DNA from 2 places in the Streptomyces sp. NPDC054786 genome. Region 1 is predicted to be linked to the other one. Evidence: riboswitches for the same ligand, from Rfam matches in the RefSeq annotation. Region 1 holds a riboswitch; the other holds the start of a gene.
What was found. Region 1 has a riboswitch for S-adenosylmethionine ahead of thrC (threonine synthase). Riboswitches for the same ligand answer to the same signal wherever they lie in the genome.
Positions count from the first base shown of each region.

Region 2: it holds a riboswitch for S-adenosylmethionine, as region 1 does, so the genes downstream of both, ACWGI6_RS32740 (aminotransferase class V-fold PLP-dependent enzyme) here and thrC (threonine synthase) in region 1, are expected to answer to the same signal.

Region 1 is NZ_JBSHAW010000042.1:28,762-44,498, reverse strand. It holds gene ACWGI6_RS30120 (1-phosphofructokinase family hexose kinase) at 1-663, opposite strand, end outside; gene nagA (N-acetylglucosamine-6-phosphate deacetylase) at 861-2,072, opposite strand; gene ACWGI6_RS30110 (ROK family protein) at 2,072-2,998, opposite strand; gene ACWGI6_RS30105 (ABC transporter substrate-binding protein) at 3,264-4,532, shown strand; gene ACWGI6_RS30100 (DUF3263 domain-containing protein) at 4,630-4,917, shown strand; gene otsB (trehalose-phosphatase) at 5,016-5,927, shown strand; gene ACWGI6_RS30090 (hypothetical protein) at 6,233-6,769, shown strand; gene ACWGI6_RS30085 (alpha,alpha-trehalose-phosphate synthase (UDP-forming)) at 6,812-8,275, opposite strand; gene ACWGI6_RS30080 (hypothetical protein) at 8,347-8,577, opposite strand; partial or broken gene ACWGI6_RS30075 (GntR family transcriptional regulator) at 8,853-9,609, shown strand; gene ACWGI6_RS30070 (glucosyl-3-phosphoglycerate synthase) at 9,614-10,576, opposite strand; SAM riboswitch class I at 10,747-10,907, shown strand; gene thrC (threonine synthase) at 10,925-12,208, shown strand; gene ACWGI6_RS30060 (MoaD/ThiS family protein) at 12,286-12,564, shown strand; gene ACWGI6_RS30055 (cold-shock protein) at 12,988-13,191, shown strand; gene groL (chaperonin GroEL) at 13,537-15,162, shown strand.
Region 2 is NZ_JBSHAW010000050.1:31,124-46,860, reverse strand. It holds gene ACWGI6_RS32795 (aminotransferase class V-fold PLP-dependent enzyme) at 1-820, opposite strand, end outside; gene ctaC (aa3-type cytochrome oxidase subunit II) at 1,195-2,157, shown strand; gene ctaD (aa3-type cytochrome oxidase subunit I) at 2,154-3,890, shown strand; gene ACWGI6_RS32780 (cytochrome c oxidase subunit 4) at 3,887-4,285, shown strand; gene ACWGI6_RS32775 (Ig-like domain-containing protein) at 4,421-5,695, shown strand; gene ACWGI6_RS32770 (DNA-binding transcriptional response regulator) at 5,715-6,116, opposite strand; gene ctaE (aa3-type cytochrome oxidase subunit III) at 6,380-7,000, shown strand; gene qcrC (cytochrome bc1 complex diheme cytochrome c subunit) at 7,088-7,897, shown strand; gene qcrA (cytochrome bc1 complex Rieske iron-sulfur subunit) at 7,894-8,958, shown strand; gene qcrB (cytochrome bc1 complex cytochrome b subunit) at 8,955-10,592, shown strand; gene trpD (anthranilate phosphoribosyltransferase) at 10,768-11,832, shown strand; SAM riboswitch class IV at 11,924-12,041, shown strand; gene ACWGI6_RS32740 (aminotransferase class V-fold PLP-dependent enzyme) at 12,211-13,581, shown strand; gene ACWGI6_RS32735 (Lrp/AsnC ligand binding domain-containing protein) at 14,077-14,358, opposite strand; gene ACWGI6_RS32730 (rhomboid family intramembrane serine protease) at 14,355-15,035, opposite strand; gene ACWGI6_RS32725 (hypothetical protein) at 15,328-15,567, shown strand; gene ACWGI6_RS32720 (NYN domain-containing protein) at 15,586-15,737, shown strand, end outside.

The DNA of each region.
Region 1 (15,737 bases):
GCCGTCCGGGCCGAGTGAGGCGGCCACCGCATGGGCGCCGCGGCGGCGGGCGTCGCGGGCGGCGCGCAGCGGTTCGGTGCTGCCGGTGAGGGCGGCGAGTTCATCGGCGTTGGGCTTGGCGAGGTCGGGGCGGGCGGCCAGGCCGCGGCGCAGCGGTTCGCCGCTGGTGTCCAGCAGGACCGGGACGCCGGCGCTGCGCGCGGCCCGGGTGAGCCGGGCATAGACATCGACCGGAACGCCCGGCGGCAGGCTGCCGCACAGGGCCACCGCCCGTGCCTCGCCCAGCAGTTCGCGGTAGGTGCCGAGGAAGGTGTCCCATTCGGCGGGGGAGACGGTCGGGCCCGGCTCGTTGAGCTGGGTGGTGTCACCGCTGCTCGCGTCGACGACGGCGACGGTGCGGCGGGTGGCGCCGCCGACCGGCACCAGTGCGTCGGTGACCTCGGTCTCCGCGAGCAGCGCGTGCAGCGCCTCGCCGGTGCCGCCGCCCGCGAAGCCGGTGGCGACCACGCGGTGGCCGAGCGCGGCCAGGACCCGGGCGACGTTCAGGCCCTTGCCGCCGGGGCGTTCGGACACCTCGGTGATCCGGTTCGTGGTGTGCGGAAGGAGCTGGGGAACGCGGTAGGTGATGTCCAGGGCGGCGTTCAGCGTGACCGTAAGGATCATGGTCGCCCCTCCGGGCAGTCATGGCCGGGCGGCCGGGCGTCGGACAACCGCGCACGCGGCGGCGGCATACGGACAAGTGCGCGAGCGATCATGCCATCGCCGGTGGTGGTTGGCCCAGACCCGGCAGTGCCGCCGGATGCTCCGGGGCCGGCCGGAGGGCCGGCCGGCGGTGCGGCCGGCCCGCCGCCGTACGTGCGTCAGACGCCCGCCGGACGCACCAGCCACTCGCCCCGGCGCATGACCCCCACCAGGTCGTACGCGGCGTCCAGCACCACCAGGTCGGCGTCCTTGCCGGTCTGCAGGGAGCCGGTGCGGCCGTCGATGCCCAGGAGGCGGGCCGGGGTGGCCGAAAGTGCCTGTACGGCCTGGTCGATGGTCAGGCCGTCGAGGGTGACGGCGCGTCGGAAGGCCCGGTCCAGGGTGAGGGTGGAGCCGGCGATCGAACCGGCCGTGGGGCCCTCGCTGATCCGCGCGACCCCGTCCTTGACCTCGACCTGCATCGGGCCGAGCGGATACATCCCGTCGTTCATACCGGCCGCGCCCATGGCGTCGGTGATGAACGCGACCCGACCGGCGCCGGCCTCGCGGACCGCGAGCTGCAGGACGGCGGGGTGCAGATGGGTGCCGTCGTTGATGAGCTCGACGGTGATCCGCTCGTCCTCCAGGAGCGCGGCGACCGGGCCGGGCGCGCGGTGGCCCAGCGCGGGCATCGCGTTGAAGAGGTGGGTGGCGACGGTGGCGCCGGCCTCGATGGCCTGACGCGTGGCGTCGTAGGTGGAGTCGGTGTGGCCGACGGCGGCGATCACCCCGGCGTCGGCGAGCAGCCGTACGGACTCCAGGCCGCCGGGCAGTTCGGGCGCGACGGTCATCATCGCCGCGGTGCCGTGCGCGGCGCCGATGAGCTTGCGGACGTCGGCCGGGTCCGGGTCGCGCAGCAGCTCCGGCTGGTGGGCGCCGCAGCGCTGCGCGGAGATGAACGGGCCCTCGAAGTGGATACCGGCCAGCTCGCCCTGCTGGACCAGCTCGGCGAGCACCGCGGCCTGCCGGGCGAGGTCGGCCAGTTCGCCGGTGACGGTGGAGGCGACCATCGAGGTGGTGCCGTGCCTGCGGTGGGTCTCCACCACCGTCATGCACTCCTCGGGGTCGGCGGACGAGAACGAGCCGCCGCCTCCGCCGTGCACATGCATATCGACGAAGCCGGGGACGATGAGGTGGCCCGAGAGGTCCACGACGCGTCCGGACGCCGCCTCGTCCAGTTCGGGGTCACGGCTGTGGACATCGCCGATCCGGCCGCCCTCGATGGTGATCCGGCCGCGCTCGACGACGCCGGACGGCCGGGCGACCCGGGCGCCGGCCAGAACGGTGCGCCCGGGGTCCGAGGGCCGCTGCGCGGACTGTTGCTGTGCCATCAGGCGGTTACCTCCGTGGAGAGAAGATCCCAGGCGAGCAGTCCTGCGCCCAGGCACCCGGCGGCGTCCCCCAGGGCCGCCGGAACGATCGAGGGGAGCCGCTGGAAGGTAACGCGGCGGCGGACCGCTTCCCGCAGAGGTGTGAACAGCGTGTCGCCCGCCTCGGCGAGCCCGCCGCCGATGATCAGTGTCCGCGGGTCGAGCAGGGTGAGGCCGGTGACCAGACCGTCGGCGAGGGCGTCCACGGCGTTCTGCCAGACGGCGCGGGCCCGCTCGTCGCCGGACTCCACGGCCTTGGCCGCGTCCGCCGCGCTGGCCTGCGGGTCCTGGCAGACCGCCGCCCAGTCACGGCCGACCGCGGCGGCCGAGGCCAGCGTCTCCAGACAGCCGCGCTGACCGCAGCCGCAGACGCGTCCGCCGGGCCGCACGACGATGTGGCCGATCTCGCCCGCGCTGCCGTGCGCCCCGGCCTCGATCCGGCCGCCGATGCCGATGGCTCCCGCGATCCCCGTGCCCAGCGGTACGAACAGGAACCGGTCGGCGTCCCGGCCGGCGCCGATCCGGCCCTCGGCCAGGCCGCCGGTGCGGACGTCGTGGCCGAGGGCGACCGGCACCCCGCCGAGCCGCTCGGACAGCAGCGCCCGCATCGGTACGTCCTGCCAGCCGAGGTTCGCGGCGTAGACGGCGGTGCCGGAGCGCTCGTCGACGATGCCGGGGACGGCGACGCCGGCCGCTTCGGCGGGGACGCCGAAGCGGGCCGCGCCGAGGTCGCGCAGCTCGGCGGCGAAGCCGAGGATCGCCTCGACCACCGCGTCCGGGCCCCGCTCGCGGCCGGTGGGGCGCCGTGCCTCGTACAGCAGAACGGGGGGGCCGGCCGATGTCCCCCCGGATGGCGCCGCGTCCACCCCTACGAGGGCGGCCTTCATGCCGGTGCCGCCCACATCGAGGGCGATGACGTGTCTCACGGGAACAGTTTTGCGCGATCCGGCCTGAAAGGTCTAGTCCACTCACCGGGTGGATCGCACGGAGTGAACGGCGCGAAGGGGGTACCTCCGGTAAACGGGGGGTGGTGTAGACCTTGTAAAGAGCGCGGGGGAGACTCGCTGTTCATGCCGTTGGAGGGGGACCCCTGAGACGGCGGGGTTAATACCCGGCAAGCACGGAATTTCAGGACAAAGGGCGGTAACAGCGGTGCAGCGGCGGTACTTGAGCCTGGCGGCGGCGACGATCGCCACTTCCATGACACTGACTCTTACCGGTTGTGGCCTCGGCTCGGGCGACGGCGATGTCACCCTCAAGCTGATCGCGGCGGACTACGGCGACAGCAAGTCCAACGGCTCCCAGCAGTACTGGGACGGACTCGTCCGCGCCTTCGAGAAGAAGAACCCCGGCATCAAGGTCGATGTCCAGGTCTACAGCTGGACGGACGTCGACAAGAAGGTCGAGCAGCTGGTCAAGGACGGGCACGCCCCGGACCTCGCACAGACCGGCGCGTACGCGGACTACGCCGCCAAGGGCAAGCTCTACAGCGTCGACAAGCTGCTCAACGTCACCACCGAGAGCAACTTCATCCCCTCTCTCGCGGAGGCCGGCGAGTACGAACGGGTCCAGTACGGCATGCCCTTCGGGGCCAGCACCCGCCGGCTCTTCTACAACAAGAAGCTGTTCGCCCAGGCCGGCATCACCGCCCCGCCGCAGAACTGGGACGACATAGCCCACGACGCCCAGCTGCTGAAGGCCCACGGCGTCAAGATGCCCTTCGCGCTGCCGCTCGGACGGGAGGAGACCCAGGCCGAGACGATGCAGTGGATGCTCAGCGGTGGCGGCGGCTACACCGACAGCATCGGCAAGTACACGATCGACTCGCCGGAGAACGTCAAGACCTTCAACTGGCTGAAGGAGAACCTCGTCGGCAAGGGCCTGACCGGCAGCGACCCGGCCAAGCTCAACCGCAAGGACGCCTTCCAGGGCTTCGCCGACGGCAAGGTCGGCATGCTCAACGGCCACCCCACCCTGATGAAGCAGGCCGCGGCCAAGGGCATCGACTACGGCAGCATCGAGCTCCCCGGCGCCCACGGCAAGGCCAAGGCCACCATGGGTGTTGCCGACTGGATGATGGCGTTCAAGCAGGGCGGCCACCGCGCCCAGGTCGGTAAGTTCCTCGACTTCGTCTACAGCGACAAGAACGTCGAGAAGTTCTCCGGCGACTACGGCCTGCTGCCGGTCACCAGCCTCGCCTCGCAGGCGATGCTGGCCGACGACAAGTACGCCAAGCTGCACAGCTTCCTCAAGCAGCTCGCCAACGCCGAGTTCTACCCGGCCGACAAGACCTCGTGGCCACTCATCTCCAAGACCATCAAGGCGAAGATGGGCGCCGCGGTGGGACCGCGGGGCAACCCGGCCGGGGTGCTCACCGACATCCAGAACACCGCGGACGCGGCGGACAACACCGGCGAATGACGGTGGGGACGCGGGGGTGCGGGCGGGCGGCCGGGCCGGTGCCGGCCGGGGCGACGGGCCGGGCGTTGTCCGACCGTGCGCTTATCGTGGAAGCGTGATGACAGGCGGTACGGAAGGCACGGGCGGCCCGGCCGGCGGTACGGGGGCCGGTGAGAGCTCCGCGGGGCTCTCCGCCCGCGACGAGGCGGTGCTCGCCGTCGAGCGGCGCTCCTGGCCGGGCCCCGGCCCCAAGGAGCGCGCCATCCGCGAGCGGCTCGGCCTCTCCCCGACCCGCTACTACCAGCTCCTCAACGCCCTGTTGGACGACCCCCGGGCGCTCGCCCACGACCCCGTCACGGTCAACCGCCTGCGCCGCGTCCGGGACGCCCGCCGCGCCCGCCGCTGACGCGGGCGCCCGGCCGCCGCCCCGATGCGCCCGTGCACCCTCCCCCTGCCGCCGGAAGCTCCCCCCGGCGCCCGTTCCACCCCGGTAGGGTCGGCGCCATGGGCAGCCCCCCGAACGCCGCGCCGCACTCCCAGCCGACACCCGGATCCGTGCCGGCCCCGCGCACCCCGGCCGGCCGCGACGGCCTCGCCGCGCTGCTGGCCCACCCGGAACGCGCCGTCATCGCCCTCGACTTCGACGGCACCCTCGCCGATATCGTCCCCGACCCGGAGAAGGCCCGCGCCCATGGCGGCGCCGTCGCCGCCCTCGGCCGTCTGGTGCCCCGGCTGCGCGCCGCCGCGGTGATCACCGGCCGCCCGGCCACCGTCGCGGTCCGCCTCGGCGGCTTCGCCGACGTACCGGGCCTGGACCATCTCACCGTCCTCGGCCACTACGGCGCCGAGCGCTGGGAGGCGGCCACCGGCACCGTCCACGCGCCTGCGCCGCACCCCGGCGTCGCCGCCATACAGGGCGAGCTCCCCGGCGTCCTGGATGCCTCCGGCGTCTGGCACGGCACCTGGGTCGAGACCGCCATCGAGCGCAAGGGCGGCCGCGCCATCGCCGTACACACCCGCCGCGCCACCGACCCCCAGGGCGCCTTCGACCGGCTGCGCGGCCCGCTCACCGCGCTCGCCGAACGCCACGGCCTGATCGTCGAGCCGGGCCGTCTCGTCCTGGAGCTCCGCCCGCCGGGCATGGACAAGGGCGTCGCCCTGGCCGACTGGGTCCGCGAGACCGGTGCCGCCACCGTCCTCTACGCCGGTGACGACCTGGGGGACCTGGCGGCCTTCGCTGCCGTCGAAAAGCTGCGCTCCGACGGCCTCAACGGCGTCCTGGTGTGCAGCGGCAGCAACGAGGTCGCCGAGCTCGCCGACCGCGCGGATCTGGTGGTCGACGGCCCGACCGGGGTCGTCGGGCTGCTCGCCGCCCTGGCCGACCGGCTGGACGAGGGTCAGGGCGCGCGCCCCTGAGGGCGCCCTCGCGCGCCGCAGCACGCTCGACCTGAAGCGCCGTGGCCGTACGGTCACGGCTGCGGGCCGTGGTGGGCGACCGGCCCCGGGCTGTGATGTGCGTCCCGTTGCCGCTCAGCCGGCCGCCGCAGGCCGCGGCCGTGCGCGCCGACCGGACCCGGCTGTGATGTAGGTCCTGTCCCCGCTCAGGGCCGCCGCTCTACGCTCCTACCTGCCACGCGCGCCCTGGGCGCGCCGAGTGCCCGCGACCGGATCACGCACAGGTGACAGCGCCTCGGCGGGCACATGTGAAGGACGGTTCCTCCATGCACACTGCTCTCTCGCCCGTCATAGCTGCCTCCACCCGCTGGCTGCTGTCGGCATTCCCGTCGGTGGCCGGCCCGCTGGACGATGCCCTGGCCGAGGCCCAGGCAGGTCACGCGGTCACCATCGCCGCCGCCCTGCGCTACCCCACCGAGCTGGACGCCGAACTGGTGATCCTGCTCGGCCCCGGCGGCTCCGCCCGGCTGGACTCCGTCACCGGCGCCGGTGCCCCTCCGCCGGAGGGAGCCGCAGACGCCTGGCGCAGCTGGGTGGACGAAACCGTCGTCAGCTGGGCGGCCTGCCTGCTGGCCGACGCCGATCTCGCCGTGGTGGCGGCGGCCTGCCTGGCCGCAACCCATCACGGCGCGGACAACGTGGGCACCGCCCGCCGGCTGACGATTCCCAGCCCTCGCGATCACCGTGCGGCGCCGCTGCTGCGCCACCCTGACCTGGTCGGCCCGATCGCCGACCTGCACCGCGAGACCCTGCGCGGCCTCCTCGATGCCGCCCCGGCCGGCAGCTCCCCCGAGCGAACGTAACCACGCGGCCTGCGGGCCGGAACGGCCGTAGCGGAGAACGGCTCAGGGGGCATCCCGCTTCGGGGTGTCCTCCTTCAGCGCCCGCAACTGCTCCAGGAACCACTGCGCCGGCGGCAGCGCCGTGGCGGCAGCGGCCAGCCGAGCCGTACGCTCGCTGCGTTCCCCGGCCGCCATCGACAGCGCCGCGTGCAGCGCCCGCGCGGTGCCGCTGACGTCGTACGGGTTGACCGTGAGGGCGTCCTCGCCCAGCTCCTCGTGGGCCCCGGCCTCCCGGGAGAGCACCAGCACACAGCCATGGTCGGAGACCACCGGGATCTCCTTCGCGACCAGATTCATCCCGTCCCGGATCGGGTTGACCAGCGCCACGTCCGCCAGGCGGTAGGCGGCCAGCGAGCGCGCGAAGTCATCCTTCACATGCAGCACGACCGGCTGCCAACTCTCCGTGCCGTACTCGGCGTTGATCGCCTCGGCGAGCCGTCCGACCTGTGCCGTGTACTCCCGGTAGACGGCCAGGTCCTGGCGCGACGGATAGGCGAACGCGACGTGTACGACGCGCTCGTGCCACGACGGATGCCCCACCAGGAACTCCCGGTAGGCGAGCAGTCCCCGCACGATGTTCTTCGACAGCTCGGTCCGGTCCACCCGGACGACGGTCCTGCGCGCCGTCCCGTCGGGCCCCACGCCGATCTGCTCACGCAGGGCGGTCAGCCGCTCATTGACGTCCGCCTGTTGCGACCGCTCCCGCAGGAACCCGGCGTCCGCCCCGAGCCCGTGCACACCGATCCGGGTCTCGCCGGTGCCGTCGACCACCTCGGCGCAGCACGCGCGGAACGCGTCCGCCCAGCGGTGCGTGAGGAACCCCAGCCGGTCGGCGCCCAGCATTCCCCGCAGCAGCTGCTCGGCGATGTCGTCCGGCAGCATCCGGAAGTACTCCGGCGGCGCCCACGGCGTGTGCGAGAAATGGGCGATCCGTACGTCGGGCCGCAGCGCCCGCAGCATCCCCGGGACCAGGGACAGGTGGTAGTCCTGCACCAGCACCGCCGCACCCTCGGCGGCCTCGTCGGCCAGCGCCTGCGCGAAGGTGCGGTTGTACGCCTCGTACGACGCCCACTGCGCCCGGAACTCCGCACCGAAGGCAGGCTCCAGCGGCGTCTGGTAGAGCATGTGGTGGACGAACCACAGCACCGAGTTCGCGATGCCGTTGTAGGCCTCGGCATGCACCTCGGCCGGGATGTCCAGCATCCGGACGCGCTGTCCACCGGTGTCCCCCGGCTCCAGCGCACCACCCGTCCGCCGTACGGCTTCCCGGTCCCCGTCGCCCAGTGCGGCGCACACCCACACCGCGTTCGTGCCGGGCCCGATGGCCGACAGCCCGGACACCAGCCCGCCCCCGCCCCGCTTGGCGGTGAGCGTGCCGTCCTCCGTCAGACCGTAGGAGACCGGCCCGCGATTCGACGCGACAAGAACCTCGGCACCTGCTGGGGCCGCACTGCGCTCGGAGACCATGTCGCGAAGGTAACCCGCAACAGATCCGCGCAAACGTACGGAAGCGGCCAAGGGGTGGGGGCGGGGGCTCCTCAGGCGTCGCCCGGCCGTAACGCGTCGAGGGGCAACGACGGTTCCCCCTCCGGATGCCCGCAGCCGAGGCGGTCGCCCCGGCTGCGGGAGATACGTAGCGTGTCGCCGAGCGCGCCTGTCAAGCAACAGGCCAGAAAGCGCAGTTCGGGTGTGGTGGTCCCGTTGTCGCCGAGGAGGGCACGGGCGTGTCCCAGGAGGGTCTCACCGGATGCGAGCTGGGCGTACTCCACAGCGTCCGCTTGCCGGGTGACAGGGCCTTCCCCGTCGGAGAGCAGGTAGCACGGTTTCCCCTCCGGACTTGACCAGGGAAGCAGGCGTGGACGCACGGGAGGCTTCATGGCGACTCCAGTTCTCTAGAGAAGTTGGATCGCTACACATTGAATCGAAACGAGTGCACAGCGTCAACTAGTTCTCTAGAGATGTTGAGGGTTGAGGTGAGCGGTGCCCCAGGGCACTCGAACAGATCTCTAGGATGTCTAGAGATCGCCAGGAGGGATGCGTCGCCATGGCCGCACAGGAGAGCTCGTCGCCCAAGTACCGCCGGATCGCCGACGCTCTGAAGCGGGCGATCGCGGAGGGGGGATTTCCGGCCCGGTGACCGGCTGCCCGGGGAGAACGAGCTGATGGACCGGCACGGCGTGGCGCGGATGACGGCGCGACAGGCGCTCGGTGTGCTCACCTCGGAGGGTCTTGCCGATGCCCGCAAGGGTGCCGGGGTCTTCGTGCGGGCGTTCCAGCCGATCCGGCGCCGTGGCGTCCCGCGTCTGGCTCGGGAGCAATGGGGTGAGGGGCGTTCGGTCTGGTCGGCCGATGTCCCCGACCGTGACCTGGTGGTGGACGAGGTCACCGTGGACGAGGAACCGGCGGCTGAAGCCGTCGCTGCGCAGCTCGGCATAGCGCCTGGAGACGCGATGATCGTGCGGCGTCGCAGGTTCGTGCTCGACGGTAAGCCGGTGTTGCTGTCCACCTCCTACCTCCCTGCTGCTCTTGTCGGGGGATCGGCGATCGCGCAGCTGGATACCGGGGCGGGTGGCACATACGCCCGGCTTGCCGAGCTGGGTGCGGGGCCTGCCCGCTTCAGGGAGGAGGTGCGGACACGCATGCCGACGCCGGAGGAGGCCGCTCGGCTGCGCCTTCCGGCGGGCACGCCTGTCATTCTCATCAGCCGCACGGCCATGACCGCGGACGGGCGGACCGTCGAGGTCAACGAGATGATCCTCGACTCGTCCGCCTACGTGCTGGAGTACGACTTCGACGCCTGAGTCCTCAGGCCGCGCGCCGCTCCGCGTACTCCGGGATTTCGGCCATCGGGGGGCGCTCCTCGGTGTCGACCTCCGTGGTGCGCGGGACGAAGCCCTGCTCGCCGCGGTCGAACTGGGTCAGCCTGGGGCGCACCAAGTGGCCGCGAGTCAGGCGCAGTTGCGCGGTCCGGTAGATCGCGGCGGCCATCCGGCCCAGGGCCTGGCCGTCCTGGTGGCGGTGTTTGCGTACGCCGACGTCCACCTGGGCGAGGGCATCGAGGCCGACGGTGTGCAGGGCGTCGACGAGCAGGCCGAGCTCGACGCCGTAGCCGACCGGGAACGGCAGCCGCTCCAGGAGGGAGCGGCGGGCCGCGTACTCGCCGCCCAGGGGCTGGACGAAGCCGGCCAGCTGCGGCCAGTGCAGATTCAGCAGCGGACGGGCGACCAGCTCCGTCACCCGGCCGCCCTGGCCGGCCCCGGCGCCCTCGGCGCCGGTCTCCAGGGGACGGTCGTACATCGCCTTCACGAACTGGATGTCCGGATCCGTGAGCAGCGGGCCGACGATCCCGGAGACGAAGCCGGCGGAGAATTCGCGCAGGTCGGCGTCGATGAAGCAGACGATGTCGCCCGTGGTGACCAGCAGGGAGCGCCACAGCACCTCGCCCTTGCCGGGGAGGGCGGGCAGCCGCGGCAGGACGCTGTCGCGGTGGACGACCCGGGCGCCGGCCGCCGCCGCGATCTCGGCGGTGCGGTCGGTGGAGCCGGAGTCCAGCACCACCAGCTCGTCGACGAGCGGGACCGTGTCGGTCATCAGCTCGGCGCGGATCACCGACACGATCGCCCCGACGGTGGTCTCCTCGTCGAGCGCGGGCAGCACCACACTGACCGTGCGGCCCGTCTGGCGCTTCGCCTCCAGCAGCTGCCCCAGCGGGCGGTCCGCGGCGGACCAGGAGCGGCTGCTCAGCCAGCCCTCCACCTCTTCCAGCACGTCTACGACTCCTCGGTCGCCGCCGGATCGGCGGCCTGTGTGATCCATCTCGCGGTTCGGACGACTATCTCAACAGTCACGGCCTTCGGTTACAGTCTTGAACAACGCGGATGGCCGTCGCATGTCGGGGTCCGCGCCACAAACGCCTGGGTTTCGGCCCAGCGCCATACCGCTCATCCAGAGGGGCAGAGGGATACGGCCCGTTGAAGCCCCGGCAACCCTCCAGCCGGTCTTGCCGCCAGGACGCTGACGTCCCGCGTGCGCGAGGCTCCCGGCTTGGGAAGGTGCCAAATCCGTCTCGTGGCGAGATTCGTCGCGAGGAAGATGAGGAGAAAGGGCCTCGCCTCCATGGCTGTGCAAGTCACCGAAAACACCCCCACCGTCGCTCTGGGCCCCGCCGCCGCGCTGTCCTGCCGCGAGTGCGGTCAGCGCTTCCCGCTCGGCCCGATCTTCGCGTGCCAGGAATGTTTCGGGCCGCTCGAAGTCGCGTACGACCTGCCGAGCGGCGACCCCGAGGGCCTGCGGAAGCAGATCGAGGCCGGTCCGGACAACATCTGGCGCTACGCCCCGCTGCTGCCCGTCCCCGCCGACGTGGCCGACAAGCCCAACCTGAACCCCGGCTTCACCAAGCTCGTCAAGGCCGACCGGCTCGCCGCCGAGCTGGGCGTCACCGGCGGTCTGTACGTCAAGGACGACTCCGGCAACCCGACGCACTCCTTCAAGGACCGCGTCGTGGCGATCGCCGTCGAGGCCGCCCGCGCGTTCGGCTTCACCACGCTCTCCTGCTCCTCCACCGGCAACCTCGCCGGTGCGGTCGGCGCCGCGGCCCGCCGCGCCGGTTTCGAGTCCTGCGTGTTCATCCCGCACGACCTGGAGGCCGGCAAGGTCGTCATGGCCGCGGTCTACGGCGGTGACCTGGTCGGCATCGAGGGCAACTACGACGACGTCAACCGCTTCTGCTCGGAGCTCATCGGCGATCCCCTGGGCGAGGGCTGGGGCTTCGTCAACGTCAATCTGCGCCCGTACTACGGCGAGGGCTCCAAGACCCTCGCGTACGAGATCTGCGAGCAGCTGGGCTGGCAGCTCCCGGACCAGATCGTCATCCCGATCGCGTCCGGCTCGCAGCTCACGAAGATCGACAAGGGGCTCAAGGAGCTGATCGCCCTCGGCCTGGTCGAGGACAAGCCGTACAAGATCTTCGGCGCCCAGGCGGAGGGCTGCTCGCCGGTGTCCACGGCCTTCAAGGCCGGGCACGACGTCGTGCGCCCGCAGAAGCCGAAGACCATCGCCAAGTCGCTGGCGATCGGCAACCCGGCCGACGGCCCGTATGTGCTCGACATCGCCCGCCGTACGGGCGGCGCCGTCGAGGACGTCAACGACGAGCAGGTCGTGGACGCGATCAAGCTGCTGGCCAGGACGGAAGGCATCTTCGCGGAGACCGCGGGCGGGGTGACCGTCGGCGTGACCAAGAAGCTCGTCGAGGCCGGTCTGCTCGACCCCTCCCTGACCACCGTCGTCCTGAACACCGGTGACGGCCTCAAGACACTGGACGCGGTCGCCCCGACCTCCGGACCCACGGCGACGATCCGTCCCGATCTGGACGCGTTCCGCGCGGCCGGCCTGGCACGCTGAGGCCGTCGGCCGGTCCGCGGACGAGGCCGCGCCACAGCCCCCGAACTCGTACTCCGTCATTCCTGGAAGGCACCACCATGAGCGTCAAGGTCCGCATCCCCACCATCCTCCGCACGTACACCGATGGCCAGGCCGAGGTTCCCGCCGAGGGCGCGACCCTCTCCGAGGTGATCGCCGACCTGGAGAAGAACCACCAGGGCATCGCGGCGCGAGTGCTGGACGACGCCGGCAAGCTGCGCCGCTTCGTGAACGTGTACGTCAACGACGACGATGTGCGCTTCGAGCAGGGCCTGGAGACGCCGACCCCGGACGGCGCGGGCATCTCGATCATTCCGGCGGTGGCCGGCGGCTGCTGATTTGCGCCATCTCTTCCCCTGCTTGACCGGAATTGCCCCGTCCGCCAGAAAGCGGACGGGGCAATTCCGTGTTGTGAAAGGGGATACCATTGGGGTGATCCCCCTGCGCTATAACGCGTGCGTGTGCCGAACGCATATGAGGCCGCGATCAGTTGTGCCCAAAGTGTGTGCAGCATTTGTCGCTTAGGTGCGCTATGCCCGGCCCGACTTGCCCGGGAGAACCGGGATTTCACGGCATATTGCCGATTCTCCGGCCCCAGAATTCTCGTCCGATTGACCTGTTGCGCTGGGCATCTGTGCAGATACATTCAGCGGCGGTCGACGCGTTCCGGCGCACATCCCACGGGATTTTCGCGGGGTGAGGTCTGACCCGGGTCCGCGGAGTGCGGTCCTGCGCAAGGGCCAGTAATAGGGGAGTTAGGCATGGCTCAGGGCACCGTCAAGTGGTTCAACGCGGAGAAGGGGTACGGCTTCATCGCGGTCGACGGTGGTGCGGATGTTTTCGTCCACTACAGCGCGATCCAGATGGACGGTTACCGCACCCTCGAGGAAGGCCAGCGGGTCGAGTTCGAGATCTCGCAGGGCCAGAAGGGGCCGCAGGCGGACATGGTCCGGGTGGCCGGCTGAGGCGCCGACCGACTGCAGCGTAGTGAAGGCCCGTGCCCCTGAGGGGTGCGGGCCTTCTGCTGTCCGTCGTCGGCGGACGGTCGGGCGGCCCCCCGGGGCGCCCGTGCTCACCCGTCACTCGGTCACCACTCCAATGGGAGGCTTCTTCGAAGCCGCCTTGCACTCAAGGGGTGCGAGTGCTAATCATTGCGTTAGCACTCTCCCAGTGAGAGTGACAACGAAGGACCGGGTCGGTGAGGCCCGCAGGCCGGGTGGGGCAAGGAACCACACGGGTTTGCAGGTCGTCCGTCGCGGGCGCCAGCGCGGTCCGGAGCAATCCACCCCAGTCCGGGAGGACCACTTCACATGGCCAAGATCATCGCGTTCGACGAGGAGGCACGGCGCGGTCTCGAGCGCGGGATGAACCAGCTCGCCGACGCCGTCAAGGTCACCCTCGGCCCCAAGGGCCGCAACGTCGTCCTCGAGAAGAAGTGGGGCGCCCCCACGATCACCAACGATGGTGTTTCCATCGCCAAGGAGATCGAGCTCGAGGACCCGTACGAGAAGATCGGCGCCGAGCTGGTCAAGGAGGTCGCGAAGAAGACGGACGACGTCGCCGGTGACGGCACGACGACCGCGACCGTCCTGGCCCAGGCTCTGGTCCGCGAGGGCCTGCGCAACGTAGCCGCCGGCGCCAACCCGATGGCCCTCAAGCGCGGTATCGAGCGTGCCGTCGAGGCCGTCTCCGCCGCCCTGCTGGAGCAGGCCAAGGACGTGGAGACCAAGGAGCAGATCGCTTCGACCGCCTCCATCTCCGCCGCTGACACCCAGATCGGCGAGCTGATCGCCGAGGCCATGGACAAGGTCGGCAAGGAAGGCGTCATCACCGTCGAGGAGTCCCAGACCTTCGGTCTGGAGCTGGAGCTCACCGAGGGTATGCGCTTCGACAAGGGCTACATCTCGGCGTACTTCGCCACCGACATGGAGCGTATGGAGGCGTCGCTCGACGACCCGTACATCCTCATCGTCAACTCCAAGATCAGCAGCGTGAAGGACCTGCTGCCGCTCCTGGAGAAGGTCATGCAGTCCGGCAAGCCGCTGCTGATCATCGCCGAGGACGTCGAGGGCGAGGCCCTGTCGACCCTGGTCGTCAACAAGATCCGTGGCACCTTCAAGTCCGTCGCCGTCAAGGCCCCGGGCTTCGGTGACCGTCGTAAGGCCATGCTCGGCGACATCGCCATCCTCACCGGTGGCACCGTCATCTCCGAGGAGGTCGGTCTCAAGCTGGAGAACGCCGGTCTCGAACTGCTCGGCCGCGCCCGCAAGGTCGTCATCACCAAGGACGAGACCACCATCGTCGACGGTGCCGGCGACAGCGAGCAGGTCCAGGGCCGGGTCAACCAGATCCGTGCCGAGATCGAGAACAGCGACTCGGACTACGACCGCGAGAAGCTCCAGGAGCGTCTGGCGAAGCTGGCCGGCGGCGTGGCCGTCATCAAGGCCGGTGCCGCCACCGAGGTCGAGCTCAAGGAGCGCAAGCACCGCATCGAGGACGCCGTTCGCAACGCGAAGGCGGCCGTCGAAGAGGGCATCGTCGCCGGCGGTGGCGTGGCCCTGCTCCAGGCCTCCCAGGTCTTCGAGAAGCTGGAGCTCGACGGCGACGAGGCCACCGGCGCCAACGCGGTGAAGCTGGCCCTGGAAGCCCCGCTGAAGCAGATCTCCGTCAACGGCGGCCTTGAGGGCGGCGTCGTCGTGGAGAAGGTGCGCAACCTGCCCATCGGTCACGGCCTCAACGCCGCGACGGGTGAGTACGTCGACATGATCGCCGAGGGCATCATCGACCCGGCGAAGGTCACCCGCTCCGCGCTGCAGAACGCCGCCTCCATCGCGGCGCTCTTCCTCACCACCGAGGCCGTCATTGCCGACAAGCCGGAGAAGGCCGGCGCGGCCGGCGCTCCGGGCGGCATGCCGGGCGGTGACATGGACTTCTGATCCACTGGATCAGAGCTGATCCTCCCGGATCACGTCCACACGTACGTCGGGGCGGCACCCTCCTCCCAGGGGGTGCCGCCCCGGCGGCGTTTCCGGGGCACCACCACCCGGCGTGCCGTGCACGGGCGCCGTCCGATGCCCGTCGGACGCGCTACCGCCGACGGCCGATGAGGCAGCCCGCGACGCACGGCGCCCCGGCCGGCCTGGCGCGCCAGGGGCGGCGTAACCCGGATCAGCCTGCCGCCGACGTTACTGCCGTGCCGATGCGGGCGACGGCGGTCCGGCCGCACCCCGCCCCGGTACCGCGGCTTCGTGCCTGGTTCGCCGCTCCACGACGGGCCTCCCCACCTCCCCGTGGGTCTCTTGTGGGTCAACTGCCGCACAGATGCTGGGGGAAGCGGCCGTCCCGGTCTCGGTGAGGCCCGGCCCCTCCCGCTGGTCGTCGTAACTCGGCCCCGAGCGTGGCGCGGGGTGACGAGGACGGGGCGTGGGGCTGGGTTCCGGGCATCGCGGCAACTCCCTGTTACACACGATCGGTTGTTGGATCCGCTTCTCTCTGCAGGCTAGGCCCGCAA
Region 2 (15,737 bases), on a different contig from region 1:
CCGGCACCCGTGTCCGGATCCGGTCCACCAGCCGCCGCAGCCGCGCCGCTTCGTCCCCCGTCTCCGGGCCCGCCCGCAGCGCACGCAGGGACGCCGCGGCGGCGACGACCGCGGGGATGTTCTCGAACCCCGCACTGCGGCCCGACTCCCGCTCGTCCCGCGGCCCCTGGGGTGCGAACCGGGTCCCCTTGCGGACGGCGAGCAGCCCCACACCGGGCGGGCCGCCCCACTTGTGGGCGCTCGCGGTCAGCAGCGACCAGGCACCGGGCACCGGCCCCCACGGCAGCGACTGCGCGGCGTCCACCAGGAGGGGGACCTCCGCCTCCTGGCAGAGCACGGCCACCTCCTCGACCGGCTGTTCGGTTCCCACCTCGTGGTTGGCGGACTGGAGACAGACCAGCGCGGTGTCCGGCCCGAGCGCGGCGGCGACCTCGTCGGCCGCCACCCGGCCCGTACGGTCCACGGCCAGCTCCCCGCGGCTGCCGCCGGCCGCCTCGTGGACCTCGGCGGCATGCAGGACGGCGGAGTGCTCCACGGCCGAGTGCAGCATCCGGCGGCCGGCGCGCCGGCGGGCCGCCAGCGCGCCGGAGACTCCCGAGTGCACCGCCTGCGTCCCCGAAGGGGTGAAAACCAATTCGTCCGGGCGGCAGCCCACGGCCTCGGCCGCGGCCTCCCGTGCGGCGTCCAGCAGCAGCCGGGCGCGCCGCCCCTCCCGGTAGAGGCGGGCCGGGTCGGCCCAGCCTTCGTCGAGCGAGGCGAGCAGGGCCTCGCGGGCGACGGGATGCAGGGGGGCGGCCGACGCCGCGTCGAAATAGGGCACGTACGAGACGTTAGTCCTCCGGCCCGACACCGGGGGCGCCCCTCGGCCCCACCGTGCGGCGCCACGGGGCTCCGGGCTCCGGCCGGCGGGTGGGCACGCGCCCGGACGGCGGCGCGCGAGCAGTGCCGGGCACGGCGTCAGATGCCTGGTGGAAGCGGGTATTCGGGGGGTCGTCGGGCGCCTCCCGGGGGCCCTGACCACCCCTTAGGGGTGCGCCGCGGCGCGTTGGGCACCCTCCCCGCGCGACCCCAAATAGCGTCCAGTAGGGTTTGGTCCGCATAAACATCCAAACCCCTGCCCGTGCCAGGGCCGGCGACCGACCAGCGAGACGGCCGCAGCCGGTCTCGCGGGCGAGACTCTCGGGAAGGCGCTACGTGAGTCCCAACGGCTCCGACCGCTCGTCGCGGCGCCCGATGCGGCGGAAGCTGCCGCAGGTGCTTGCTGCGGGCCTGGTCCTGGCGACCGCTACTGGTTGCACATATAAGGACTTTCCCCGCCTCGGTATGCCAACGCCCGTCACCGACGAGGCGCCGCGGATCCTCTCTCTTTGGCAGGGCTCCTGGGCCGCCGCCCTCGCAACGGGCGTGCTGGTCTGGGGCCTGATCATCTGGAGCGTGATCTTCCACCGCCGTAGCAGGACCAAGGTGGAGGTCCCCGCGCAGACGCGGTACAACATGCCGATCGAGGCGTTGTACACGATCGTCCCGTTCATCATCATCGCGGTGCTTTTCTACTTCACCGCGCGTGACGAGAGCGCAATCCTCAAGACTTCGAAGAAGCCGGACCACATCGTCAATGTGGTGGGCTTCCAGTGGAGCTGGGCGTTCAACTACCTGGAGGACGTGGACGGCGACAAGTCGACCTCGAACATCAACTCCAGTGAACTGTCCGCGATCCCGGACAAGTGGAAGAAGGGCGCTCCGGCCGGTGCCGACGGCGTCTACGACTCGGGCGTCCCGGGTGAGCGCAACCCGCAGACCGGCAACCCGGGCCCGACCCTGTGGCTGCCCAAGGGCGAGACGGTCCAGTTCGTGCTGACCTCTCGTGACGTCATCCACTCCTTCTGGGTGGTGCCCTTCCTGATGAAGCAGGACGTCATCCCGGGCCACACCAACGTCTTCGAGGTGACCCCCAACAAGGAGGGCACCTTCATGGGCAAGTGCGCCGAGCTTTGCGGTGTCGACCACTCCCGGATGCTCTTCAACGTCAAGGTCGTCTCCCCCGAGCGGTACCGGGAGCACCTGAAGGACCTGGCGAAGAAGGGCCAGACCGGATACCTGCCGTCGGGCATCAAGCAGACGGATCACGCCAGGAATGCGGAGACCAAGAACCAGTGAGCATCCTCAACGAACCTCAGGGTGCCGCCGCCGATACGGCTCCGGCAGCACCGCCCGTACGCAAGAAGCAACCCGGCATCGCCGTGGTGAACTGGCTGACGACCACTGACCACAAGACGATCGGCACGATGTACCTGGTCACGTCGTTCGCGTTCTTCTGCGTCGGCGGACTGATGGCGCTGCTCATGCGCGCCGAGCTGGCCCGTCCCGGCACGCAGATCATGTCGAACGAGCAGTTCAACCAGGCGTTCACGATGCACGGCACGATCATGCTGCTGATGTTCGCGACGCCGCTGTTCGCCGGCTTCGCGAACTGGATCATGCCGCTGCAGATCGGCGCGCCCGATGTGGCGTTCCCGCGGCTGAACATGTTCGCCTACTGGCTCTACCTCTTCGGCTCGCTGATCGCGGTGGCCGGCTTCCTCACCCCGCAGGGTGCGGCGGACTTCGGCTGGTTCGCGTACTCGCCGCTCTCGGACGCGGTGCGTTCGCCGGGCGTCGGCGCGGACATGTGGATCATGGGTCTGGCCTTCTCGGGCTTCGGCACGATCCTCGGTTCGGTCAACTTCATCACGACGATCATCTGCATGCGGGCGCCCGGCATGACGATGTTCCGGATGCCGATCTTCACCTGGAACGTGCTGCTGACCGGTGTGCTGGTCCTGCTGGCCTTCCCGGTGCTGGCGGCGGCGCTGTTCGCGCTGGAGGCGGACCGTAAATTCGGTGCGCATGTCTTCGATGCGGCAAATGGCGGGGCGTTGCTCTGGCAGCATCTCTTCTGGTTCTTCGGCCATCCAGAGGTGTACATCATCGCGCTGCCGTTCTTCGGCATCATTTCCGAGGTCATTCCGGTGTTCTCCCGGAAGCCGATGTTCGGTTACATCGGGCTGATTGCGGCGACGGTTTCGATTGCCGGTCTTTCGGTCACGGTGTGGGCGCACCACATGTATGTGACGGGCGGCGTGTTGTTGCCGTTCTTCTCGTTCATGACGTTCTTGATCGCAGTGCCGACCGGTGTGAAGTTCTTCAACTGGATCGGCACGATGTGGAAGGGCTCGCTGTCCTTCGAGACGCCGATGCTGTGGACGATCGGCTTCCTGATCACCTTCACCTTCGGTGGTCTGACCGGTGTCATCCTGGCGTCGCCGCCGATGGACTTCCACGTCTCCGACTCGTACTTCGTCGTGGCGCACTTCCACTACGTGGTCTTCGGTACGGTCGTCTTCGCGATGTTCGCCGGCTTCCACTTCTGGTGGCCGAAGTTCACCGGCAAGATGCTGGACGAGCGGCTCGGCAAGATCACCTTCTGGACACTGTTCGTGGGCTTCCACGGCACCTTCCTCGTCCAGCACTGGCTGGGTGCCGAGGGCATGCCGCGGCGTTACGCGGACTACCTCGCGGCCGACGGATTCACGGCGCTGAACACCATCTCGACGATCAGCTCGTTCCTGCTGGGCCTGTCGATCCTGCCGTTCCTCTACAACGTCTGGAAGACGGCGAAGTACGGCGAGAAGGTCGAGGTCGACGACCCGTGGGGCTACGGCCGCTCGCTGGAGTGGGCGACGTCCTGCCCGCCGCCGCGGCACAACTTCCTCACCCTGCCGCGCATTCGCTCCGAATCCCCGGCGTTCGACCTGCACCACCCGGAGATCGCAGCCCTCGATGCGCTGCACAACGGCCGCGCCTCCGAGGACGACAAGGCCCTCGCCGGCGGCAAGGAGGCGGGCAAGTGAAGATCCAGGGCAAGATGTTCATCTGGCTCTCCGTCTTCGTCCTCGCCATGGCGATCGTCTATGGCGTCTGGTCGAAGGAGCCCGCGGGTACCACCGCACTGTTCCTTGCCTTCGGGCTGTGCATCATGGTCGGCTACTACCTGGCCTTCACGGCCCGGCGGGTCGACGCCGGCGCACAGGACAACGAGAACGCCGAGGTCTCGGACGACGCCGGTGAGCTGGGCTTCTTCAGCCCGCACAGCTGGCAGCCGCTGTCCCTGGCCATCGGTGGCGCGCTCGCCTTCCTGGGCGTCGTCTTCGGCTGGTGGCTGCTGTACTTCTCCCTCCCGGTGATCTTCGTCGGCCTCTTCGGCTGGGTCTTCGAGTACTACCGCGGCGAGAACCGCACGCAGTAACCACGGCGCATCTGCCGTACGGCGGGCCCGGACACCTCAACAGGTGTCCGGGCCCGCCTCGTTTGGAGGCGCGGGACAGACCCGTTTGCAGTCCCTCAGCGCGCTGAGACAGGTGATTCTTCATATTTTTGGGGCATGAGTCACAGACCTCGAACCCGGACGGTGCTGAGCTGCGGCCTCCTGCTCGTGCCCCTTGCGGTGAGCGCCACCGCGTGCGGGGGCTCGGATTCGGAAGCGCTCTCCGCCAACCCCTACGACGCGGCCGACCAGATCTCGGCCAATACCCCCGACGGCAACAAGAAAGCGGACCCTGACAAGCCGCTTGAGGTCTCCGTCAAGGGGGACGACGCGCGGATCACCGACGTGACCGCCACCGATGCCACCGGCCGCTTCGTGCGCGGCGAGCTGAGCGCCGACGGCAGGCACTGGCGCACCACGGTGCCACTGGCCGCCGGCAGCCGCTACACGGTGCGGGTGAGCACCGAGGAGGAGGACGGTTCGCCCGGCCGTAAGACCCTGGTGGTCAACACCCAGGGCGCCGACGGCCAGTTGACCGCCACCTTCGGCCCGAAGGCGGGCGAGTACGGCGTCGGCCAGCCGGTCACCGCCGAGCTGAGCCAGCCGATCAAGGACCAGAAGGCCCGGGCCATCGTCGAGAGCGCCCTCAAGGTCGACTCGATGCCGCGGGTCCAGGGCGCCTGGCACTGGGTCGACGACAAGAAACTGCACTTCCGCCCCAAGGAGTACTGGCCCGCGCACGCCACCATCTCGGTGCACAGCAACCTGGCGGGCCTGAAGGTCGCCAAGGGGCTCTACGGAGGCTCGTCCAAGCCGGTGAAGCTCACCACCGGCGACCGGGTGGAGGCCATCACGGACGCGGCGACGCACCAGATGACGGTGCTGCGCAACGGGGAGTCGATCAACACCATCCCCGTGACCACCGGCAAGCCCGGCTTCTCCACCCGCAACGGCGTCAAGGTCGTCCTCGGCAAGGAGAGCTTCGTACGGATGCGCAGCTCGACCGTCGGCATCGCCGCCGGGAGCGGGGACTCCTACGATCTGCCGGTCTACTGGGCCACCCGGGTGACCTGGAGCGGTGAGTACGTCCACGCCGCACCCTGGTCCGTCGGATCACAGGGCGCGGCGAACGTCAGCCACGGCTGTACGGGCATGTCCACCAGCAACGCCCAGTGGTTCTTCAACACCGTGCGGGTCGGGGACATCGTCAAGGTCGTCAACAGCGGCGGCGACACCATGACGCCGTTCGACAACGGCTTCGGAGACTGGAACATGCCCTGGCAGGAATGGCGCGACGGCAGCGCGCTGAAGAGCAAGGCCTCCAGCACCACAGGAGCCGCCGACCGCGCCCAGAACCCCGCCGACGACGCCCGGCTGCGCCCGAAATTCTGAGCGTCGCCCAGCGGGCCGCTCAGGCCTGTACGAGGTTCCTGCGGCGCAGCAGGCCGGCCAGGGCGTCGGCGAAGGCCACCGGGTCCAGCGGATGCGTCACCGCGGCATCCGCACGGCTCCAGGTGGCCAGCCAGGCGTCCTGGGGGCGGCCGATCAGCAGCAGCACCGGCGGACACCGGAAGATCTCGTCCTTGATCTGCCGGCAGACGCCCATCCCGCCCGCGGGCGCCGTCTCGCCGTCCAGCACACAGACGTCGATGCCGCCCTGCTCCAGGGCCGTGAGGACGGCGGGCGCGGTGGCGCACTCCAGGATCTCGATCTGCGGGGCATCGGCGGCGGGGCGCCGTCCGGCCGCCAGCCGGACCTGCTCGCGGGTGTTGGCGTTGTCGCTGTAGACCAGCACCGTGGCAGTCGCCTGCATCGTTCCTCCACGCTTCGTAGCGGCACAGCATCGGGTGAGGCGGATGCTACTCCCGCAGCGCGGGCCCGCAGGAGGGGTTGAGCGGATCCAAGATCTGCCCGACGGGCCGTCAGGAGCGGCTCCGGCGCGGCCGGCGCGCGTCGGTGCCCCCGATCGGTCCCCCCTTCGGGCGACCGCCGAAATGGGCCGTACGAGCAGGGCATACGCCCTTGACACACCGAACGGCACCCCCCGGAGTGAGGGCGGGATAAGCGACCGACATAATGTCGGTCGTGGCGACAGCAACGACAGTAGAAACCGGGCACGCGCACCCGTCGGTCAATCGGCCGAACCTCACCAGCGTCGGAACCATCATCTGGCTGAGTTCCGAGCTGATGTTCTTCGCGGCCCTCTTCGCGATGTACTTCACCCTTCGTTCGGTGACCGGATCCGAGTATTGGAAGGAATCCGCCAGTGCGCTGAATCTTCCGTTCTCCGCGACCAACACCACGATCCTGGTGCTCAGCTCTCTGACCTGCCAGCTCGGCGTTTTCGCGGCCGAGCGCGGCGATGTCAAGAAGCTCCGGGCCTGGTTCGTGGTCACCTTCATCATGGGTGCGATCTTCATCGGCGGTCAGGTCTTCGAGTACACGGAGCTGGTCAAGCACGAGGGCCTGTCGCTCTCGTCCGGCCCGTACGGCTCGGTGTTCTACCTGACCACCGGCTTCCACGGAATGCATGTGACGGGCGGTCTGATCGCCTTCCTGCTGGTCCTGGGCAGGACATACGCGGCCAAGAGGTTCACCCACACGCAGGCCACCGCGGCCATCGTCGTGTCCTACTACTGGCACTTCGTCGATGTCGTCTGGATCGGCCTCTTCGCCACGATCTACCTGATCCGGTAACCGGTACCGGGCCTGACTGCCGGGCCCGCATTTCAGACAGACATAGCCAAAGCATCGACGCAGAAGATCCTGACACCGGGGTAATCCGTGAAAAAGCTCTCCGCACGACGGCGCCATCCGCTGGCGGCGCTCGTCGTCCTACTCTTCGCGCTGGCGGTCACTGGGGGGCTGTACGCCGCGTTCGCGCCGGCGGACAAGGCTCAGGCCGATGACACCGCCCAGTCTCTTGCCGTCAAGGAGGGCAAGAAGCTCTTCGCCGTGGGCTGCGCCAGCTGCCACGGCACCGGCGGTCAGGGCACCTCCGACGGCCCGAGCCTGGTCGGCGTGGGCGCCGCAGCCGTCGACTTCCAGGTGGGCACCGGCCGTATGCCCGCCCAGCAGCCCGGCGCCCAGGTGCCGAAGAAGAAGAACATCTACAACAACGCCCAGATCGATCAGCTCGCGGCCTACGTCGCGTCGCTGGGCCCCGGCCCGAGCGTGCCGTCCAAGGAGCAGTACAGCCCCGAAGGCGCCAACATCGGCAAGGGCGGCGAGCTGTTCCGCACCAACTGCGCGCAGTGCCACAACTTCACCGGCAAGGGCGGCGCCCTGACCGACGGCAAGTTCGCACCGACGCTCGAGGGTGTGGACCCGAAGCACATCTACGAGGCCATGGAGACCGGCCCGCAGAACATGCCCTCCTTCGGCGACGGCTCGCTGGCGAAGGAGAACAAGAAGGACATCATCGCGTACCTCGACGCCGTCAACGGCGATGAATCCGAGAGCCCCGGCGGCCTCGACCTCGGCGGTCTCGGCCCGGTCAGCGAGGGTCTCTTCGGCTACATCTTCGGCCTGGGCGCGCTGATCGCGGTCGCCATCTGGGTCGCAGCCCGGACTACGAAGGCCAAGAAGTCATGAGCGAGACTGGACGACACGAAGACGTGCCAGAAGAAACACTTCCCGGTGAGCGGGAGACGGCTCACGAAGGCGCGGTGGCCACGGCGGAGAACCCGTTCGCCGACCCGGGCCTGCCGGCCCACGAGCACCGGGCCCAGGACATCGACGAGCAGGCCGCGAGGCGCTCCGAGCGCACCGTGGCCCTCCTCTTCCTGGTGTCGATGGTGGCCACGGTCGCCTTCATCGCCTCGTACGTGGCGATCCCGATCGACAAGATCGTCTACATCTGGCCGATCGGTCACATCAGCGCGCTGAACTTCGCGCTCGGTCTGACGCTCGGCGCGGCGCTCTTCTGCATCGGCGCCGGTGCGGTCCACTGGGCCCGCACGCTGATGTCGGACGAGGAGGTCGCCGACGAGCGCCACCCGATCGAGGCTTCGCCCGAGGTCAAGGCCAAGGTGATGGCGGACTTCGCGGAGGGCGCGAAGGAGTCGCAGTTCGGCCGCCGCAAGCTGATCCGCAACACGATGTTCGGCGCGCTGGCCCTGGTGCCGCTCTCCGGCGTCGTCCTGCTGCGTGACCTCGGGCCGCTGCCCGGGACCAAGCTGCGCACCACGAACTGGAAGAAGGGCGTCCGGCTCGTCAACCAGTCCACCAACCTCCCGCTGCGTCCCGAGGACATCGCGGTCGGCTCCCTGACGTTCGCCAAGCCCGAGGGCCTGGAGGAGAACGACGAGGAGTTCGCCGAGAAGATCGCCAAGGACGCCCTGATGCTCGTGCGGATCCAGCCGCAGGACATCAAGGACAAGCACGAACTCTCCTGGTCGCACGAGGGCATCGTGGCGTACTCGAAGATCTGCACCCACGTGGGTTGCCCGATCAGCCTGTACGAGCAGCAGACCCACCACGTGCTCTGCCCCTGCCACCAGTCGACGTTCGACCTCTCTGACGGTGGCCGGGTGATCTTCGGTCCGGCCGGACACGCCCTGCCGCAGCTGCACATCACGGAGAAGGACGGCTTCCTGGAGGCCGCAACCGGCTTCGCGGAGCCCGTCGGCCCGAGCTTCTGGGAGCGCGGATGAGTAACGAGACAACCGCGACCACCACCCGCCGTGGCCCCGCGCCACGGGGCGAGCGGATCGCGGACTGGGCGGACGGTCGGCTGGGCATCTACAGCCTCGCCAAGTCCAACATGCGCAAGATCTTCCCGGACCACTGGTCCTTCATGCTGGGTGAGGTCGCGCTCTACAGCTTCATCATCATCATCCTGACCGGTGTCTATCTGACGCTGTTCTTCCACCCGAGCATGGCCGAGGTGACCTATCACGGTTCCTATGTGCCCATGCAGGGGATCCGGATGACGCAGGCCTTCGAGTCGACGCTGGACATCAGCTTCGACGTCCGGGGCGGGCTGCTTATAAGGCAGATCCACCACTGGGCCGCGCTGGTGTTCCTGGCCGCGATGATGGTCCACATGATGCGGGTGTTCTTCACCGGCGCCTTCCGCAAGCCGCGCGAGGTCAACTGGCTGTTCGGCTTCCTGCTGTTCGTGCTGGGCATGTTCACCGGCTTCACCGGCTACTCGCTCCCCGACGACCTGCTCTCCGGTACCGGTGTGCGGTTCATCGAGGGCGTCGTCCTGGCGATGCCGCTGGTCGGTTCGTACCTGCAGTTCTTCATCTTCGGCGGGGAGTTCCCGGGGCACGACATCATCCCGCGGTTCTTCACGGTGCACGTCCTGCTGCTGCCGGGCATCATGCTCGGCCTGCTGGTGGCGCACCTGATCCTGGTCTTCTACCACAAGCACACCCAGTTCCCGGGTGCCGGCAAGACCAACAACAACGTCGTGGGCATGCCGCTGCTGCCGGTCTACATGGCCAAGGCCGGAGGCTTCTTCTTCCTGGTCTTCGGTGTGATCGCCGCGATCGCCGCGATCGCCAGCATCAACCCGGTGTGGGCGATCGGCCCCTACCGGCCCGACCAGGTGTCCACCGGCGCCCAGCCCGACTGGTACATGGGCTTCGCCGAGGGTCTGGTGCGTGTCATGCCGGGCTGGGAGTGGAACTTCTGGGGCCACACCGTCAACTTCGGTGTGCTGATCCCGATCATCATCTTCCCGCTGGTCCTGGTCGCGATCGCGGTCTACCCGTTCGTCGAGTCCTGGGTCAGGGGTGACAAGCGCGAGCACCACATCCTGGACCGCCCGCGCAACGTCCCGACCCGTACCGGCTTCGGTGTCGCCTGGCTGATCGCGTACTTCGTGATGCTGATCGGTGGCGGCAACGACCTGTGGGCCACGCACTTCCACCTGTCGATCAACTCGATCACCTGGTTCGTCCGGATCGCGTTCTTCGTCGGGCCGGTGCTGGGCTTCATCGCCACCAAGCGGTTCTGCCTGGGTCTGCAGCGGCGCGACAGGGACAAGGTGCTGCACGGACGCGAGTCCGGCATCATCAAGCGCCTGCCGCACGGTGAGTTCATCGAGGTCCACGAGCCGCTCGACCAGGAGCAGCTGCACGTGCTCACGCAGCACGAGCAGCCCACTCCGGTCGAGCTCGGCCCGGAGGTCGACGAGAACGGTGTGGCACGCAAGCTGTCGCTCTCGCAGAAGCTGCGCGCCCGGCTCTCGCGGAACTTCTACGGCGAGGACAACGTCATCCCGAAGCCCACGGTGGAGGAGTACAAGGAGATCACCAGCGGCCACGGCCACCACTGATCACCGCGGCGCCTCGTAGCGCACCGTAGGTAGCACGCCACCCAGAGGGCCCCGTCCTTCCCCGCGCTCGGCCTCGGCCGAGCAGGGGAGACCCCAATCCGGACGGGGCCCTCCGGCGTGCCGTCGTCTCGATAGGGTGACGGCATAAGCAGGAGACGAACCAGGAGTGTGGACCATGAACGTTGTGACCCCGGTGGGCGGCGACAGCGTGGCGGCCCACACCTGGCCGGGCGTCCTCAACGCCCTGCTCGACGGCCATGACCTCGCCGCGGACGACACCGCATGGGCGATGGACAAGATCATGCGGGGCGAGGCCACCGACGCCCAGATCGCCGGCTTCGCGGTGGCGCTGCGGGCCAAGGGCGAGACCGTCGCGGAGATCTCCGGACTGGTGCGCACGATGTATGCGCACGCCCGGCTGATCGAGGTGCCCGGGCCGAGCGTGGACATCGTCGGCACCGGCGGCGACGGCGCCAAGACCGTCAACATCTCCACGATGTCCTCGATCGTGGTGGCCGGCACCGGCGCCAAGGTCGTCAAGCACGGCAACCGCGCCGCGTCCTCGGCCAGCGGCGCCTCCGACGTGCTGGAGAAGCTCGGCGTCAATCTCGACCTCACCCCGCAGCGGGTCACCGAGGTCGCCCAGGAAGCGGGCATCACCTTCTGCTTCGCGGTGACGTTCCACCCCTCGCTGCGGCACGTCGCCAACGCCCGGGGCCAGCTCGGCATCCGTACGACGTTCAATGCGCTGGGCCCGCTGACCAACCCCGCGAGGGTCCGCGCCCAGGCGACCGGAGTCGCCGACGCCCGGATGGCGCCGATCCTGGCCGGGGTGCTCGCCGAGCGCGGCTCGTCGGCGCTGGTCTTCCGGGGCGATGACGGCCTGGACGAGCTGACCACGACCGCGACCTCCCGGGTCTGGATCGTCCGGGACGGCACGGTGCGCGAGGAGGCCTTCGACCCGCGGGACGTGGGGATCCCGCTGGTGCCGGTGGAGGCGCTGCGCGGCGCGGACGCGTCGTACAACGCGGAGGTGGCCCGCCGGCTGCTGGACGGGGAGACCGGTCCGGTGCGCGATGCGGTGCTGCTGAACTCCGCGGCGGCGCTGGTCGCGCTGGAGCCGACCGACGCCCCACTGGCGGAACAGATCCGGGCCGGTATCGACAGGGCCGCCGCCGCGATCGACTCGGGTGCGGCGCTTCAGGCGCTGGAGCGCTGGGTGGCCGCCAGCAACACATGAGCGCGCGGTGACGCGGAGTGTGACGCAAGCCCCGGTCCGGTATACGGACCGGGGCTTGCGCGCTGTTGCCGGTGTGGCATGATTCTGCGCAGGTCACGAGTGACAGCGATGCAGGCCCCGGCCCGCTGTCCGGCAACCCTCCTTCCGTGGCGGGGTGCCCCGGGTGATGACCAGGCCGCAGGCAGCGAGGTCTGCGGCAAGCGCGGATCCCTCGCCAGGGATCCTGGTCCCCGAGGGAGAACTTCCGTGAATCAGCGAATGCGATAGGGCTCGACGGCCCCTTTTTCGCACCCCTTTTCCTTTTCCGCTGCGGCGCCGTGCCGTGCGCTCCTGCGCCCCGCCCGCAGCGAATTCGCTTACCTCTTACGGGAGTTCGCCATGTCTGTTTCCGCCGTTGCCGCCGACCGCTCCGTGTGTGCCCCGCTGCCGGTTCTCGGCCGGGACGTGCTCGTTCCGCTCGTGACCGGCGGCGAGGTCGACTACGCCGCGCTGGACTACGCCGCCAGCGCGCCCGCGCTGCAGCGGGTCTGGGACGACGTGGCGGCCTACGCCCCGTACTACGGCAGCGTGCACCGCGGCGCCGGGTACCTCTCGCAGCTGTCCACCGACCTCTTCGAGAACAGCCGCCGGACGATCGCGGAGTTCCTGGGCTGCGGATCCGAGGACCAGGTGGTCTTCACCCGCTCCACCACCGACTCGCTGAACCTGCTCGCCGCCGTACTCCCGCAGGCCACCCGGGTGTTCGTCTTCGAGACCGAGCATCATGCCTCGCTGCTCCCGTGGGAGCAGCGCGCGGATGTCGCGGTGACCTACCTCAACGCGCCGCGCACCCCGCAGCAGGCGGTGGACACCCTGGAGAAGGCGCTGGCCGAGCGGGAGCCCTACGGCCCGGCGCTGGTCTGTGTGACCGGTGCGTCGAATGTGACCGGTGAGCTGTGGCCGGTGCGGGAGCTGGCGACCGCCGCACATGCGCACGGTGCGCGGATCGTGCTGGACGCGGCGCAGCTCGCCCCGCACCACCCCGTGGACATCGCGGAGCTGGACGTCGACTGGATCGCCTTCTCCGGGCACAAGCTGTACGCGCCGTTCGGCGCCGGTGTATTGGCCGGCCGCGCGGACTGGCTGCAGGACGCCGAACCGTATCTGGCCGGCGGCGGCGCCAGCCGCAAGGTCTCCCGGCGGACGGACGGCGGCGTGGACGTCGAGTGGCACACCACCGCCGCCCGGCACGAGGCCGGTTCGCCGAACGTCATCGGCGCCTATGCGATCGCCTCGGCCTGCCGGGCGCTGACCGAGGCCGGATTCGAGGGCCTGGTCGCCCGTGAGCAGGAGCTGATCGCCCGGGTGCGGGAAGGGCTGGCCGAGGTGCCCGAGGTGAACGTGCTCTCGCTCTTCGGCGAGGACGCGGCGCGGGTGGGCGTCCTGTCCTTCGTCGTCGAGGGCTGGAACAGCTCGCACTTCGCGGCGGCGCTGTCGGCGGAGTACGGCATCGGCGTCCGCGACGGCCTGTTCTGCGCGCACCCGCTCGTACGGACCCTGCTGGGCAGCGAGCCGCAGGAGCCGGGGGAGTGCGGGGCCCCGGAGGCGGCGCCCGGTGAGCGGTCGCTGAACGCCATCCGGGTCAGCTTCGGTGCCGGGACGCCCGACGAGCACGTCGAGCGGTTCGTCCGGGCGGTCAAGGAGCTGGTGGCGGACGGTGCGCGCTGGAACTACCGCACGGAGGACGGGCGTTGTGTGCCCGCCGTTTAATCCGTTGTCGGCCCTCTCGCCGTAGCGGTTGTTCGCCGTTGCGCCTGCGGCGGGCGGGGTCCGCTGCGCGGGGCTGTGGGTGCGGTGACGGGCCTGCGGGGCCTGGTGTGTGGACTGCTGCGCTTTACGTCCACACACCAGGCCCCTCCGGCCCGCCCCCTCCCGTGAGTGGATGGGTGAAACGTGGGTGGGGGCGGGCGTTCGGCCCGCGGGTTCACGTGCGAGACGCAAGGCGCACCGGACCACCTACCGGCACCCCCACCAGCCTTTTCTCCACCCCTCAACGGGAGGGGACGCGCCGCAGGACGAAGTCCGGAGGAGCGGCACCGCACCCGACAGCCCCGCGCAGCGACCCCAGCCCGCCGCAGGCGCAACGGTGACGAACCCCAACGGCGGCAAGCCGACAACGTGGGGTGCAAAGCACAGCGCAGCGGAGAGGCGCAACGGCGAACAACCACCACGGCGGGACAGCCGAAAACGTGGGATAAGGAAGGGCTACGCGTCGAGCCCAATCGCGAAGGCAGCCTCAAGGTCGTGCTGGGAGTACGTACGGAAGGCGATGTGCGTCTCCGTGGCGGCGACGCCGGGCACCTTGCTGATCCGGCCCGGGATGACGTCGGCGAGGTCGTCGTGGGCGGCGACCCGCACCATCGCGATCAGATCGTGGGCTCCGGTGACCGAGTAGACCTCGCTGACACCCTCCAGCGCGGCGATCTTCGCGGCGATCTCCGGGATCTGGTCCACGTTGGTCTTGATGAGCACGATCGACGTGATCACGGCTGGCTCTCTCCCTCGGTTGCCCGGTCATCTCCCCCGGTGGCCCCCACACTATCCCTCCCGTATCGGGCCCAGGCGTACAGGAAGCCGAGCGCGAAGCCGACGACATGGGCGAGGTAGGCGACGCCGGGACCGCGGGGGTCGTCCTGCGCGGCCTGCCACTGAAGGAAGAACCAGAACAGCAGCACGATCCAGGCGGGGAAGCGCAGCGGCAGGAAGAACAGGAACGGGAAGACGCTGGTGACCCGGGCCGTGGGGAACAGAAAGAGGAAGGCGCCCAGTACGCCGGAGATCGAGCCGGAGGCGCCCACCAGCGTCTGGCCCGAGGCGGCGTGTGCGGCCGCGTAGCCGAGCAGCGCCAGGTAGCCGATGATGAGGTAAAAGGCGGCGAACGGCCACCTGCCCATACGTGCCTCGGTCATCCCGCCGAAGACGTACAGGAAGAGCACGTTGCCGAGCAGATGCAGCCAGCTGCCGTGCACGAACAACGCGGTGAGCGGGGTGATCAGCGCCCGTACCGAACCGCTCCACAGATCCAGCGGGATCACGCCCCACCGCTCGAAATACGCGGTCTGGGCCTTCAGCAGGGCATCGCCGGTGCCGTATATCCGGTTCAGGCCGGAGGCGGGGCCGACCACGAAGACCGCACAGCACAGGCCGATCAGCACATTCGTCATCCGCGAGAACACCGCGGCCAGTGACTGGGTGGGGTGCGGAGGGCGGGGGAGGAGGCCGGACGAGCGGGGAGAGCGGGGTGAGGGGGCCGGCACCGTCATGAGGTGATCATGACCCAATGCGGGCAATCGGGACAGAGTGCCTCGCCGCGTCCCGGCACCTGGGCGGGCCCGCACCGGCCCCCCATCAGGCCGTAGGGTTACAGGCAGTACTTTGCGTACTTCCGCGATCCGACGGCGCACCGCGTGAACCGCGCAGCAGCACGAGACGACGAGCACGAAAGAGGACGACACGATGGCTGTTCCCCTGCCGACGGACGGAACCCGGTGGCGCTGCACCCTGTGCGGCAACCTCACGCGTTTCGATGTGACCCGCCGGTCGAAGGTCGTGGAGTACGTCCACCTGGACCTGGCCGGGGCGCCGACGGTGGAGGAGCGCGAGGTCCTCAGTGAGAGCATCGAGTCCGTGCGCTGCCGCTGGTGCAACGCGGTCGACCAGATCGAGCTGGTCGACCGCCCGGGCGCGAACGCCTGAGATCGGAGCGATGCAGCCGTGGTGGACCGTCCAGAAGGGGAGCCGGGGGCCCAGCGTGACGACGCACCCGAGGGTGCGGCCGACGAAGTGCTCGACCGTCCGCTGCCCGAGGGCGTACGGCGCCGTGTCGTGGCGCTCACCGCGGAGTCGTTCGGCGCACTGACCCTCGC